One region of the Caballeronia sp. GACF4 genome, then DNA from elsewhere that is predicted to be linked to it. Evidence: predicted binding sites of a transcription regulator. Region 1 holds the regulator's gene; the other holds the start of a gene.

What was found. The regulator LexA, encoded in region 1, represses DNA repair genes until DNA is damaged. The targets are predictions, from matches to a motif close to ACTGTATNNNNATACAGT.
Region 2: a site for LexA is predicted at 1,993-2,010, ahead of NCR40_RS09690 (ATP-dependent helicase). Genes of this name have one in related genera too.

What each region holds. Positions count from the first base shown of each region.
Region 1 covers NZ_JALQDW010000005.1:135,472-143,126, reverse strand. Annotated here, with positions in the region: gene tkt (transketolase) at 1-274, shown strand, start outside; gene gnd (phosphogluconate dehydrogenase (NAD(+)-dependent, decarboxylating)) at 280-1,260, shown strand; gene NCR40_RS06795 (ABC transporter permease) at 1,306-2,082, opposite strand; gene nodI (nodulation factor ABC transporter ATP-binding protein NodI) at 2,168-3,118, opposite strand; gene NCR40_RS06785 (universal stress protein) at 3,423-3,932, shown strand; gene NCR40_RS06780 (DUF2939 domain-containing protein) at 4,092-4,709, opposite strand; gene NCR40_RS06775 (hypothetical protein) at 4,868-5,194, opposite strand; gene lexA (transcriptional repressor LexA) at 5,362-6,039, opposite strand; gene NCR40_RS06765 (sulfate ABC transporter substrate-binding protein) at 6,309-7,343, shown strand; gene cysT (sulfate ABC transporter permease subunit CysT) at 7,482-7,655, shown strand, end outside.
Region 2 covers NZ_JALQDW010000007.1:319,860-327,514, forward strand. Annotated here, with positions in the region: gene NCR40_RS09690 (ATP-dependent helicase) at 1-1,963, opposite strand, end outside; gene NCR40_RS09695 (hypothetical protein) at 2,114-2,374, opposite strand; gene NCR40_RS09700 (hypothetical protein) at 2,448-2,822, opposite strand; gene NCR40_RS09705 (RNA-binding S4 domain-containing protein) at 3,167-3,388, shown strand; gene NCR40_RS09710 (MATE family efflux transporter) at 3,417-4,847, shown strand; gene NCR40_RS09715 (phospholipase D family protein) at 5,211-6,893, shown strand; gene fumC (class II fumarate hydratase) at 6,947-7,655, shown strand, end outside.

The DNA of each region.
Region 1 (7,655 bases):
GATGCCTTCGTGGGACCTCTTCGAGAAACAGGACGAAGCCTACAAGGAATCGGTGTTGCCGAATGCGGTGAATGCTCGCGTTGCGGTCGAACAGGCCGGCACGCTCGGCTGGGACCGCTATGTCGGCCGGCTCGGCACCGTGCTCGCCATGCATACGTTCGGTGCGTCCGCACCGTTGAAGGCGCTTCAGGCCAAATTCGGCTTTACGCCGGAACGCGTCTACGAGGAAGCGAAAAAGCAGATCGAACGCGTCAAACACAACGGCAAGGAGTAACGGACATGCAGATTGGCATCGTGGGACTGGGGCGCATGGGCGGCAACATCGGACGCCGCCTGATGCGCGACGGGCATCAATGCGTCGTCTACGATCACAGTCCGCAAGCAACCGACGCACTCGCGAGCGAAGGCGCGACCGGCGCGAAGGATCTCGGCGATCTGGTCGCAAAACTTGCCACGCCGCGCGTCGTCTGGCTCATGCTGCCCGCCGGCAAGATCACGGAGGACACGCTCAACGATCTCCGGCAGATTCTGAGCCCGGACGACGTGATCATCGACGGCGGCAACAGCTTCTACAAGGACGATATCCGCCGCGCCGCCGAGCTGAAAGCGCAGGGCCTGCATTACGTCGATGTCGGCACGTCAGGCGGCATCTGGGGCTTGGAGCGCGGCTACTGCATGATGATCGGCGGCGATGACGCGGTGGTAAACCGTATCGATCCGATTCTCGCGACGCTTGCGCCGGGACGCGGCGACATTCCCTTGACGCCTGGCCGCGACGGACGCGATGCGCGTGTCGAGAACGGCTACATGCATTGCGGACCGGTGGGTTCGGGACACTTCGTGAAGATGGTGCACAACGGCATCGAGTACGGATTGATGCAGGCGTATGCCGAGGGCTTCCATATTCTGAAGCACAAGGAATCGACCGAATTGCCGGAAAACGAGCGCTACACGCTCGATTTGGCCGATGTCGCGGAAGTCTGGCGGCGTGGCAGCGTGGTGTCGTCGTGGCTGCTCGATCTGACGGCGGGCGCGCTTGCGGGCGATGGTTCGCTCGAACGCTACTCGACCGAAGTGGCCGATAGCGGCGAAGGGCGCTGGACGATCGAAGCGGCCATCGAGGAAGCGGTGCCGGCGCAAGTGTTGTCAGCGGCGCTTTATACGCGCTTCCGGTCGCGCGACGCCGAAGCCTTCCCGGAGCGCATGCTTTCGGCAATGCGCTTCGGCTTCGGCGGCCACAAAGAGTTCGGCGTGAAGTAAATCCGTGGTTGTCTGTCGGAATAAAGGGCGATGATTCATCGCCCTTTATTTCATCATGCGGTGGCGAAACAGCCACGCGCACAGGAAGAACGGCACGACCGAATACGCCGCGAGTACCGCGAGATGCAACGCGAGTCCGTGCACGGGCCGGCCGAGCATGGCGGCGCGGATCAACTCGACCGCGTGATAAAGCGGCAGCGCCTGCGTCACATGCTGCGCAAAAGCAGGCAATTGCGCGACCGGAAAGAACACGCCGGAGAGCAAGAGCATGGGCGTGAGCGCGAGCGTTTGATAGAACATGAAGAAGTCGTAGCTCGGCGCGATGGCTGTGACGATCATCGCCGTGCTCGCGAATGCGAGTCCCGTAAGCACGATGATGGGCAGCGCGAGCAGCATCGACGGAAAACTCGCATAGCCAAGCGCGCCCGCCACCAGCATGATCGCCACGCCCGACAAGACCGATTTGCTCGCGGACCAGATCACTTCGCCGAGAACGATATCGCCGAGCGTGAGCGGCGTATGCATGATCGCTTCCCACGTACGCTGCACGTGCATGCGCGAGAAACCGGAATACATGGCCTCGAAACTCGCGGACATCATCACGCTCGACGCCACCGTGCCCGCCGCCAGAAACGCGATGTACGACACGCCGTCGACATGGCCGACCATCAAGCCGAGACCGAGGCCTAGCCCGAAGAGATAGATCATCGGATCGGCGAGATTGCCGATCATCGATGCAATGGCGAGCTTCTTCCACACCAGATAATTGCGCCGCCATACCGACATCCAGTTGCTCGCGTTGGCGGGAAGCGCGTTGCTCATGGGCGAGAGCGTATCGGCGTGTTTGGCTCGCAGGCGTGTTTTCTCGATGCTTGCGCCTGATCGATCGAAAGTGTCCATCGCTTGATTAGTCCACCATCTCGCGCCCGGTCAGGCGCAGAAAAACATCTTCGAGATTCGCCGGACGATGCAGATAGCGCACGTCCGTCCGGCCCTTCACGCGCGCATGCACGGGCTGCGGGTCGTCGACATAGCAGAAAAGCGTTTCGCCGCTGATTTCCGTGCGCGCGACGAACGGTTCCAGTTCGGCGGCCAGCGCCTGCGGATCGGGTCCGTAGATTTCGATGACGTCCGAACCGATCACCGATTCGATCAACTCGCGCGGCCTTCCTTCCGCGAGCTTGCGGCCTTCCTCGATCACGCAAAGCCGGTCGCACAGGCGTTCGGCCTCTTCCATGAAGTGCGTCGTGAGCAGAATGGTTTTACCGCGCGAAAGCAACGAGCGCAGGCGTTCCCAGATCAGATGGCGCGCTTGCGGATCGAGACCGGTGGTGGGTTCGTCCATCACGAGCACGTCGGGATCGTTGACGAGGGCGCGCGCCAGCGTCAACCGCCGCCGCATGCCGCCCGACAGTTCGCCGACGCGCGCTTGGGCCTTGCTTTCGAGGCGCGCGAATTCGAGCAACGAAGGCACGATGGCTTCCATGCGCGCACCTGTCAAGCCGAAATAGCGGCCGAAGACGAGCAGGTTTTCGCGCACGGTGAAGTCGGGATCGAGGTTGTCGAATTGCGGCACGACGCCCACGCGTTGCCGCGCGAAGCGTGCGCGCGCTGGCACGGGTTCGCCGACGAGACGGATCGTGCCGCTGTCGGGCGATGTAATGCCGAGCAGCATCTTGAGCGTCGTCGTCTTGCCCGCGCCGTTCGGGCCAAGCAGGCCGAAACACTCGCCAGGCTGAACGTCGAACGACAAGCCATCGACGACACTTCGCTCGCCGTAATGTTTTCTGACTTCGCTGAATTCGATCGCTGGCGCCGCGTTTGAGTTCGCGCCAGCTCGGTGATTTATGTCGGTCATGCGGCGGTCCTGCGAGGAAAAAACTCAGCCGGCTAGTGTAATCCAATGCACCAGCGCGGCGCTTTGCATGCAAGCGCATGCATCGTTCCTGTGATCGAAGCGTGCATCGCGTCTTCCTGTTGTTTTGGCAAATGGCGCCGGGCGCTTGCCCGGCAAGGCGCGCAGGCCTCTGGCACGGTGTGCGCTAGTGCTTGTAGCCGTGTAAGCGTTTTCCATCGTTGCCACGCATGAGGCGACCTACCATGATGAAGATGCGCCGCACTCGATTTGCCGACACCATCGGCTACGCGGCAGGGAGATCATGATGTCAGGCTATCGAAAAATCCTGTTGTGCTACGACGGCTCCAGAGAGGGCCGCAAGGCGTTGCGTCAGGGCGCGAATCTCGCGCTTGCCTTGAACGCGGAGACGCACGTGCTGGCGGTGGTGGATATGCGTTCGAGCATTGCGCAAAGCGCCGGTCTTCTGACCGACATGGCATGCGGACGGTTCGAGGATGCCGCACGCGACATCCTGCAAGAAGGCGTGGAGTGGCTGCGCGAACGCGGCTTGCAGGCGCAGGGCCATTTCGCATTCGGGCATCCGATCGATGAAATCGCCACGCTGGCGGAAAGTCTCAAGGTCGATCTGGTCGTGGTCGGCCATCGATGCCGCAGCGGTCTCGCGCGCTGGTGGATGGGCGCGGGCAACACACCGCTGCTCGATCGCGTGTCATGCAGCATATTGGTTGCGGTTTGTCAGGCAGGTGAGTCGGCCGAAGCGGAAGATGAGGCGGCTTATGCGGCGAAGCCGGACCGGGCCGAAGTAAGTGTTTGAGGATAGGTTTGCGCGATGAGGCTGGCCTGCGTCGGGCCAGTGCTGTTTTGCGCTATCAGCGCCAGTTGCCGTAGCCTTGAATGACGGCAGCGCACGCTTAACGCCGCAAGAAATCCATGAAGCGCTTACCGGCACTTTAAAGGTTGTCCAACAACGAACTCACCCGTTCAAATCAACCGCGACCAGCCTCCACGTTATCAACCCGTACCGATGAAAGATCGCGGAGTACCGCGCATCGCCGGCACCGTGCTGGTAGGTCACCACGAACGTATCGAAGCTGCGATATCCGGCCGTGGTCTGCGGTGGTTGTCGCGGCGGTTCTTGAGTCGCAACCATGCTCGATGCCGCTTCGGAAGGCGGTGAACTCGCCGCCGCCTGACCGTCTCGAACCGGTGGCACGATAGCGGGTGGATGCTCGCCTGGATCTCCGCGCGGCGGAATGCCATTCAAAATCGCGGCGACGCCTTCGGGCGTAGCGTAGGAATCCACCAGCGGCCCTACGAGCGCCGCGCCGATCATTGCACCGATGATCGCGAGCGGATTGCCGCTCTTCTGGATATCGACGCGCCGCGTCAGCAGTGCGCCGACTTGCTCTTTGAGGCTTTCACGCAGCGCGGGGAAGTCGACGTATTCGTTGACGGTCTGTGCATCGCGCGCATCGGCCGCGTGCTTGACGCGGTTCAGCGCGATATAGGGCGACGCATAGACAAGGCTTAACCCTGCAACGATGAAGAGAATAACGAGCGTGGCGACGAAATAACGCGTAGTGCGGGACATGCGAAGGAACGACCCCCGGCGTGACATGGGTGACATGAAAGAACGATTGACCATGTTCACGCCGGATATATCCCGAGCTTCATTCCTTGCAGCCGATAGATTGCGGACTGCCTGCATTACACATAACTCAAATTCACTCGGCAAACGCTCTACCGCGCTCAGGCCAGAATGCCGCTGCTAACGCCGGCGCGTTCCTCGTCGATACACCGGTCGATCATGCGCGACACCTCGCCGATATTGCCGACCATGATTACCCGCGACTCACTGCGATACACCCGCACCGGCGCGCGCTGTTCCGATTCCGCATGCACCGCGCTATTGAGCGACACACGGGCGAAGGCGGGTTGACGCGACGGCAACGCGGGCATCTCGTCGAAGAGATCGGGCGCCGCTTCAGGCCGCGCCACGGCGCATGAGATCAGCGAGCGCAAATGACGCAGACGGCCAAACTGACGAAAGGGCAGCAAACGGGCGAAACGTTCCATGATGACTCTCCAGACGGCGGACGACAGACGACAGACGATAGGACGCACCGCGGCACGCCGCGAGCGGTGGCCGTCATGCTTGTAATTTTTGAAACGTGCCGCGTCGCGCGAGGGCGAGGAGGCGAAGCGGGCGGCGGTGTTGACGCGCCGCGCGCTCGAGTCGTACGTTAGAACTCGCCGGAGCGGATGAGCCCGACCGCGATTCCTTCCAGCGCGAAGTCGCCGCTGCCGGAGCGCACGAAGATGTTTTCGTAGTCGGGATTCTCCGCGACCAATTCCACGCCATCTGGCCGGCGCTTCCAGCGCTTCACCGTGACGTCGTCGCCAATACGCGCGACCACGATCTGCCCGTCTTTCGCTTCATTGCGCTTCTGTACGGCAAGCAGGTCGCCGTCGAGAATGCCCGCGTCGCGCATGGACAAGCCGCGCACCTTCAGCAAATAGTCGGGCTTGCCCGAAAAGAACGCAGGGTCGCACGCGTAGTGTTGCGAAATATGCTCCTGCGCAAGGATGGGGCTGCCCGCCGCAACGCGCCCGACCAGCGGAAGCGACAACTGCATGATGCTCTGATGCGGCAAGGTGAACTGATGCGGAAGATCGTCCGAACGGTCGATGCGCGCGGAGCCTCCCAACAGGCGGATGCCACGCGACGAACCCGCCGCGAGTTCGATCACGCCCTTGCGCGCCAGTGCCCGCAGATGTTCCTCGGCGGAGTTCGCGGAGCTGAAGCCAAGCTCGGCAGCAATTTCGGCACGCGTGGGCGGAAAGCCCGTGCGGTCGATGGCTCGCTGGATGAGCTCGAACACTTGCTGCTGTCGCGCGGTAAGTTTTGAGGGTTTGGTCACTTGCTGGAGCCTCGGCGCACTGTATGGATGGACAGATGACTGTATTTTTATACAGTATTTCGAGCTTTTCAAGCTTTACTTGAAGTTCGTCGCCAGATCCTTTACTGACAAGGCTGCAACGCGCTCAAACAGTCGCTATTTGTCGCTCGGACTGCGAAAAACCTTGCTTTAGCACTTTTGCATCTAAAAAAGTGAGAAACAATTATTTCTAATCATATAAGCTCGCCTTTAGACTGATTCCGTCAATTCGATAAGACGGAGAACGGGGAATGCATAGCATCAGGGCTGGATTGAAGGGCGGCGCGAAACAACTCTTTGCCGCGCTGGCGATCACGGCGGCGAGTTTCGGAATCTCGGCGACCGCGCACGCGGACACGTCGTTTCTGAACGTCTCGTACGATCCGACGCGCGAGTTGTATCAGGACTTCAACCAGGCCTTTGCGAAGAAGTGGAAGGCGGACACCGGCGAAACGGTCACCTTCAAGCAATCTCATGGCGGTTCCGGCGGCCAGGCGCGCGCGGTTCTAGACGGGCTTCAGGCAGACGTCGTGACGCTTGCGCTTGCTTACGACATCGACGCGCTCGCCTCCAAGGGCATCGTCGGCACGGACTGGCAAAAGCGTCTGCCGGACAATGCATCGCCGTACACGTCGACCATTGTGTTTCTAGTGCGCAAGGGCAACCCGAAGGGCATCAAGGACTGGGACGATCTCACCAAGCCGGGCGTGTCGATCGTCACGCCGAACCCGAAGACCTCGGGCGGCGCGCGCTGGAACTATCTGGCGGCGTGGGCGTATGCGCAACACAAGCCCGGCGGCAACGAAGAGACCGCGAAGGAGTTCGTGACCAAGCTCTACAAGAACGCAGGCGTGCTCGATTCCGGCGCACGCGGCGCGACCACCAGCTTCGTGCAGCGCGGTCAGGGGGACGTGCTGATCGCATGGGAAAACGAGGCGTTCCTGTCACTCAAGGAATTCGGTCCGGAGAAGTTTCAGATCGTGGTTCCTTCGGTGAGCATTCTGGCCGAGCCGCCGGTGGCGGTGGTGGACAAGGTCGTCGACAAGCACGGCACGCGCAAGCTGGCCGAAGCGTATCTGAAGTATCTGTATAGCGACGAAGGCCAGCAGATCGCGGCGCGCAATTTCTATCGTCCGCGTTCGGACAAGGTGCCCGCCGAGCTGACCAAGCAGTTCCCCAAGCTCAAGCTCTACACCATCGACGACACCTTCGGTGGCTGGACCAAAGCGCAGAAGACGCACTTCGCGGACGGCGGCGTGTTCGATTCGATTTATCAGCCGCAGTAAGCAGGCAAGAGACCGGGCGCCGCGAGGCGCTCGAGTCGCAATGAAAGCGGCCGCAAAGACGGCCGCGCATGACGAGACAAAAAAACAGTGCGCTTATCCCCCGGCGCCGAAGGCAGGACGATCAAGGATGAAGCAAAGATGACAACGTTCACTTTCCGAAAGCCGAGTGCGTTACCCGGCTTCGGGCTGACGATCGGCATCACGGTGGCTTACCTGAGCCTCGTGGTGCTGATTCCGCTTGCGGCGACCTTCGCCAAGACCGCGACGCTCGACTGGGCGCAGTTCGTTCGCGCCGTCACCGGGCCGCGTGTG
Region 2 (7,655 bases), on a different contig from region 1:
CGTGCCGGTCGCCCAGATGCGTCTGGTTGTGCACGTAAAAGCGCTGCGGCGTGACGATATGCAGATCTTCCTTCGCGCGCGTCATCGCTACATAAAGCAGCCGCCGCTCTTCGTCGATTTCCTCGTCGCTACCCGTGCCCAGATCGGATGGAATGCAGCCGTCCACGCCGTTCAGCACGAAAACATTGCGCCATTCCTGCCCCTTCGCCGAATGGATTGTCGAGAGAATCAAATAATCTTCGTCGATGAGAGGCACGCCGGACTCGTCGCTGGTCGCATCGGGCGGATCGAGCGTGAGTTCGGTGAGAAAGCGCTCGCGCGTGGGATAGGTCGACGCGATGCTCTCCATCTGCAATACGTCGCCAATACGGATGGCCGCGTCTTCGTGATTGCGTTCGAGATGCGGCTCGTACCACCGGCGGATCATTTCGAACTCCGCCGGCCAGCCGCTCTCGCGGCCGCAGAGTTTCGCCATCAGGCCGACGAAACGCGGCCAGTCTTCGCTGGCGCGGGCGGGCGCATGGAAGGCGGCAATCGCATTCGATGAACGTTCGGCTTGCGCCACGCTGTCCAGCAGCCGCCCGGCGATGGCCGGCCCGACGCCCGGCAGCAATTGCGCCACGCGAAAGCCGGCGACACGATCGCGCGGATTTTCCGCCCAGCGCAATACGGCGAGTACGTCCTTGACATGCACGGAGTCGAGAAACTTGAGCCCGCCGAACTTCACAAACGGAATGTTCTTGCGCGTGAGTTCGATTTCGAGCGTCGCGCTGTGATGCGCCGCGCGAAACAGCACGGCCTGCGACTTGAGCTTCATGCCGCCCTCGCGCGCCTCCAGCACTTGCTCGACGATATAGCGCGCCTGATCGGCTTCATCGGCGACACTCACCACGCGCGGTTTTTGCGCCGATGCCTTGTCGGTCCAGAGGTTCTTCGTATAGCGCTCGGTGGCCATGCCGATCACCGCGTTGGACGCTTCGAGAATGGGCTGCGTCGAACGATAGTTGCGATCGAGCGTGACGGTCGCGGCGGGCGGGTCGAAGTGCCGCGGAAAATCAAGGATATTGCGCACCGTCGCGCCGCGAAACGAGTAGATGGACTGCGCATCGTCGCCGACGACGGTGAGGCCGCGGCCGTCCGGTTTCATCGCCAGAAGAATGGTGGCCTGAAGGCGGTTGGTGTCCTGATATTCGTCGACGAGCACGTGATCGAAGCGGCTCGACAGATCGGCGGCGATCGTCGGCTCGGCCGCGAGATGCGACCAGTAAAGCAAGAGGTCGTCGTAATCGAGCACGCTTTGCGTCTGTTTGGCCGCGACGTAGGCGGCGAAGAGACGCTTCAAGTCCGCCTCCCACTCGCGGCACCACGGATACGACTGATCCAGCACGTTGGCAAGCGAGGCGCCCGTGTTGACCACCCGCGAATAAATGCTGAAGCACGTGGACTTGGCGGGAAAGCGCTTCTCTTTCGACGATAACCCGAGTTCGTGGCGCACGAGGTTCATGAGATCGGCGGAGTCTTCGCGGTCGTTGATGGTGAACGACGGCGCGAGCCCGACGAGATCGGCGTAATCGCGCAGCAAACGCGCGCCAACGCTATGGAACGTGCCTGACCACGTGAGACCTTGCGCGATGGCGGCCTTGGTGCCCAGCGCGTTCATGGCGATGCGCGTGACGCGACGCGTCATCTCGACGGCGGCGCGGCGCGAGAAAGTAAGCAAAAGGATGCGATGCGGGTCGGCGCCTTTCACCAGCAGATGCGCGACGCGGTGCGCCAGCGTGTTGGTCTTGCCAGACCCCGCGCCCGCGATGACGAGAAGCGGCCCGCCGCAGCGGTTGGGTTCATCGGCGCCGAATTCGACGGCGTGGCGCTGCGCCTCGTTGAGCTTGGCGAGATAGGCGACGACCTGGGCTTCGGCTGCGTCGGCGGTGGCGGTGGCGGTTTCTTCAGGGAGCGTCAGCACGGGAAGAGGCGCAAAAAAGTGTGACGTGTACTGTATATCCATACAGACTGGAGACGCAAGGGTTTGCGCTCACCGATTGGTTGGGCAAAAAAAACGGCCCAGCGGGTTGCACCCGACTGGACCATTCGCACTACCCGAACAACCGTCCTGCTAATCCGCCTTCTTCGCGTTCTTGAGCTTCGCATCCGCAGCCGCTTCGTTCGCTTCCGACTGCGCTTCGGTTTTCTTCTTGTCGGCCTTGGCCTGAGCGACGGCCGCGTCCTTGTTGGCCTCGGCCTGCTTTTTCGATGCCTTCTTGTCCGCGCTGCTCGGCTGCTGATCGCTCGTCGTCTGCGCGAACGAAACCACTGAGACGCTCGCAAGCGTCCCGGCAATCACGGCGGCCAACACTGCATTCTTCGATCGAGTCATGGTGTGTCCTCCCTTTCTCAAGCCTCATGAAGCGCGCGCCACGGCACTGCGGCGCGCGTCCAACGCATCGAAATCAATGCTGCAAGCCCGTGTCCTTCGGCGTGTTGGATTCCGTCGCGTTCAACTCATCCTTGGCGGCGTCCTTATCCGCCTTGCGATTGATCTTCGCGTTACGCACCTGCTCCTTGTACTGCGCCTTCGCCTGCTTGTTCGCGGCCTTCAGGTCGGCCTGCGAAGCCTTCTTCGATGCCTTGTACTCCGCGTTCGCCTCGGCGTTCGCGTTGCGGCGCTGGACCAGCGGATCGGTCGGCGCAGGCGCGACGAGATTTTGCGGCGCAGGTGTCGCCGGTTGTGCCGGCACGGCGTCCGTGGTTTGGGCGAAAGCGCCCGAAGCGGCGGTCAGGGCAGCGAATGCGGTGCCGATCATCAGATTTCGAGTCTTAATCATGAGCGAGGTCCTCTCTTGGTTTAAGCGTCGGCGGCCATGAACTGCGATGACGCACGACTTTTGTCGATTGGAAAGATGACCGAAGCTGTATCGATCAAACTATCGGACTCGGCGATGCGCGTCCAAGTTCGACGAACCGAGTCGTTGTTACCGACCGTTTCATCTGGCTACAATTGCCATCGTGCCTGCCTTCAACACGATGACAGCGCGCGCCGAAGTCCGTCATGCACCAGCACGGCGCGTGCCCAGCTATTGAGGGCGGCTACTGGTTTATCATTGACGCCTTCGCCCCGAATCCATCTCGAATCCACCTCGAATCAACCCGAGTAATCTCCGCGCCCGTCATGCCACCGCTTCAATTCACCCTTACGGGCGACTACGTCGAACTTCATAACCTGCTCAAGCTGATGGGGCTCGCCGACAGCGGCGGCTCCGCGAAAGCGCGCGTTGCCATGGGCGATGTCCGCGTCGACGGCAAAGTCGAGATGCGCAAGACCTGCAAGATTCGCGCGGGTCAGGTCGTCGCGCTCGATGGTCAGAAGATCCAAGTCCGCGCGCCGGAATAAACCGTCGCCACGAATGGCCGCTCAAGACATGCAATCCCATTTCACGCGCGCGGCGGCGCATCCGCCGAGTTTTTCGCGCCATGCCGTCGATACGGCGCGGCTCGCGGCGCCGCTCGCCATCGCGCAACTCTCGCAAATGGCGATGGGCGTCACCGACACCATCCTGCTCGGCTCGTTAGGCCCCGATGCGCTCGCTGCCGGCGGCCTGGGCGCGAACGTGTTCTTCGTGATCGTGACGCTGCTGCAGGGCGTGCTTACGTCCGTCAGCGTATCGGTGGCGCATGCGCGTGGCGCGAACGCCGAACATCAGGTGCCGGGCATCTACTGGACGGGGCTCGTGTTGTCGGTGCTGCTTGCGGTGCCCGCGTTCGTGCTCCTGAGCTACGCCGAGGCGATTCTCCTCGCGTTCCATGAACCGGCTACGCTCGCCCGGAATGTCGGTGAGTATTGCGCCGTGCTGCGCTGGGGCACGCCGGGCAGCCTCATCGGCATTGGATTGATGCGCGCGTTTCTGCCGGCTATCGGCGCGGCGCGCAGGCTTTTGTGGGTGTCGATCGGCGGTGTGTTCGTCAACGGTTTCCTCAACTACGGGCTGATTCACGGCGCCTGGGGCCTGCCGCGCGAAGGGTTTCTCGGTTCGGCTGCGGCGACCACGATCACCATTTGGGGCATTGCGCTCGCGCTCGTCGCGCTGTTGCATCTGCGGCCGCGCTATCGTCATTTCGTCGTCGCGGCGCGTCCGCGCATGCCGCTCATGGGCGAACTCTTCGGCATCGGCTGGCCGGTCGCCATCACGTATGGCGTCGAATCCACGCTGTTTCTCGCCACCGGCCTCATGGTCGGCTTGCTTGGCGAAGCGCCGCTCGCCGCGCACCAAATCGCGATCAACGTGGCGTCGGTGGCCTTCATGGTGCCGCTTGCCATCGGACAGGCGGCGAACGTGCGCGTGAGCTATTGGGTCGGCGCGGGCGTGCCGCTCGCGGCGCGTCATGCGGGCTTCGTCGCGCTCGCGCTCGGCGTCGGCTTCATGGTGCTGTCGGGACTCGTGCTGATTACCGTGCCGCGCGCGATCGTCGGGCTGTATCTGCATCTCGGCAATCCGAAAAACGCGCAGACGGTTGCGCTCGCGGCCTCGCTGCTGGGTGTCGCCGCCGTGTTCCAGATCGTCGATGGCATGCAGACGGTCGGTTCCGGCTGCCTGCGCGGCCTCAAGGACACTCGCGTGCCGATGCTCGCCGCCGCGTTCGGTTACTGGGGCGTCGGTTTTCCGACGGGTTATGTGCTCGCGTTCCACTTCGAACTGGGCGCGAAGGGCTTGTGGTGGGGCCTCGCGGCGGGGCTTGCGAGCGTCGCCATGCTGATGACGCTGCGTTTTCATCGAATCAGCCGGCGGATGGTCGAGACGGGAAGCGTGAAGGTTGCGGATGGCGCGACCGCGCCGGTTCACGGCCCGACCTGAGCGCGTAGTTCGAGCAAATAAGCATCACAACCGCTTTCCCACATACATAGCACGAATCCTTGGTTGGAGAGACCAGCAGGCATTGTTAGGATGAACCCGTCTCCTCCTTGAGACTCCAGTGACAGGGGTTCAAGCCCGCTCCACCCGAGCGGGCTTTTTTTCGTCCGCGCTCCGGCGCCGATACGCGGGTTCGCATACTGCCTTTCCGGGCGAATCGTCCAATTTCCCATAGAATATTTTCGAGACCAGCACCGGCGAGAACGGTAATTGCTACGTCGCGAAACCGAGCATCGGCATCGTCATGAATGCCGGGCCGTATCGAGACCACGAAAAAGAGGAATGACAGTGTCGCGAAACCGGGGAATGGATGAAGCTGCCATCGGTGCAAGTGCAAGTGCAAGTGCAAATGCAAGAACGAGCAGCACGAGGAAGATTTCGAGTCGCACCGCGCGCCTCTTCGCAACGCTTGCACTAACGGCACTTTGCGCCGCTTGCGCGACACGCCCGCCCGCCACGGCGTTCGATCGCCCGGTGAGCCAGGCATTGCCGGCCAGCGAAAGCACGCCGCTCGGCGACGCGCTCGCGCCGCTCGAACGCAAGCACCCGGACCAGTCCGCCGTGCGTCTCCTGCCAAGCGGCACGGAAGCGCTGCAGGCGCGCATTGCGCTCGCGCGCGCGGCGACGAAAACGCTCGACATGCAGTACTACATCGCCGAGGAAGACAACACCGGCAAGCTGCTGCTCGCCGCCGCGCTCTACGTGGCGGACCACGGCGTGCGCGTGCGCATGCTCGTCGACGACCTGAACTTCAAGGACATCGACCGCATCATGGCGGCGCTGAACACGCATCAGAACATCGAGATTCGCGTGTTCAACCCATACGGCAGCGCGCGCGAGAGCTTCACCGAACGCACGCAGAACTTCTTCTCCAATGTCGATGGCTTCACGCGCCGCATGCATAACAAGGCGATGATCGCGGATAACCAGATCGCCATCGTCGGCGGCCGCAATCTCGGCGACGAATACTTCAGCGCGAGTCCGACGCTGCAGTTCCGCGATCTCGATGTCTTCACCGCCGGACCCATCGCGCAAAAAGTCTCCGCGAGTTTCGACGACTACTGGAACAGCGCGCTGTCGTATCCGCTGCGCGTGTTGAACAAGCAGAAATTCGACGCGTCCGAGCTAGACAAGACGCGCGACGATCTGCGCGCACACTGGCGCGCGCAAGCCGAACCGCTCAATGCCAAGCCGCTGAACGCGACGCCGCTCGCGCAGCAGATCGCGCAGGAAGATCTGGAACTCGTGTGGGCAGAGACCGAGTTCTGGGCCGATTCGCCGTCGAAGATCGAGAACCCGAGCGAGGACTACAAGAGTCCGCCGATGGCGCGTCTCGCCGACCTGCTGAAGAGCGCGCAAAGCGAATTCCTGATTCTGTCGCCCTACTTCGTGCCGCACGATGCAGGCGTGAAGGCGCTCGCCGATGTCACGCGGCGCCACGTGCGCGTCGCCGTGCTGACCAACTCCCTCGCCGCCACCGATGCCGTCGCGGTCCAGGCGGGCTACGCGCCGTATCGCATTCCTCTGCTGCAAAACGGCGTCGAACTGTACGAATTCAAGCCGATTCAGATTCAGGGCGAAGGCCGTCCGCGCGCCGGGCTGTTCGGCTCGCAATCGCGCGCGAGTCTGCATGCAAAGGCGTATGTCATCGATCGGAGTATCCTCGTGATCGGCTCGATGAATCTCGATCCGCGCTCGGCGCTGCTCAACACCGAACTCGCGCTCGTGATCCATAGCCAGCCTATCGCCGATCAGACCGCGAAGCTGTTCGATCGAGGCATCACGCCCGAGGTGAGCTATCGCGTGGAACTGGCGAGCGCGGCGGTCATTGCGAGTCTGCAGCGCACCGGTTCGCCGCAATCCGGCCTCGTCTGGACGACGAAGGGCAAGGACGGCATGGTCACCTATAACTTCGATCCCGAAGCGGGCTTGTATCGAAACGTGATGACGGGCCTCTTCATGCTGCTGCCAGTCGACAAGCAGTTGTGAAGCGGGCGGCTCGCATCGGCACCGAATCTGACTCTCGTAAGGAGCTTCAAGCAATGACACAGAACGCAAAGGGCGATGTACGCATGGAGAAGGACACGTTCGGCGAGATTGCCGTGCCGAACGACAAGCTTTGGGGCGCGCAAACGCAGCGCTCCTTGCAGAACTTCAAGATATCGACTGAAAAGCAGTCGCCCGAGCTGATCACGGCGCTCGCTATCGTCAAGCACGCAGCCGCCGACGTGAACGAAGAGCTGAAGGTGCTCGACGCCAAGAAAGCCAAGGCGATCAAGGAAGCCGCGCAGGAGATCATCGACGGCAAGCATCCGGACGAGTTTCCGCTCGCCGTGTGGCAGACGGGCTCCGGCACGCAGACCAACATGAATCTCAACGAGGTGATCGCGAATCGCGCAAGCGAGCTGCTCGGCGGTGAGCGCGGCGAAGAGCGCCTCGTGCATCCGAACGACGACGTGAATCGCGGACAGTCGTCCAACGACGTATTTCCGACGGCCATGCATGTCGCCGCCGCATTTGCCATCGTCAAGCATCTCGTGCCGGCGCTCAAGACGCTGCGCGACACGCTCGACAAAAAATCGAAGGCCTTCGCGGATATCGTGAAAATTGGCCGCACGCACTTGCAGGACGCAACGCCGCTCACGCTCGGCCAGGAATTCTCAGGCTATGTCGCGCAACTCGATCAGGGCATTCGTCACGTCGAGGCAACCTTGCCGCATCTGTATCAGCTTGCGCAAGGCGGCACGGCCG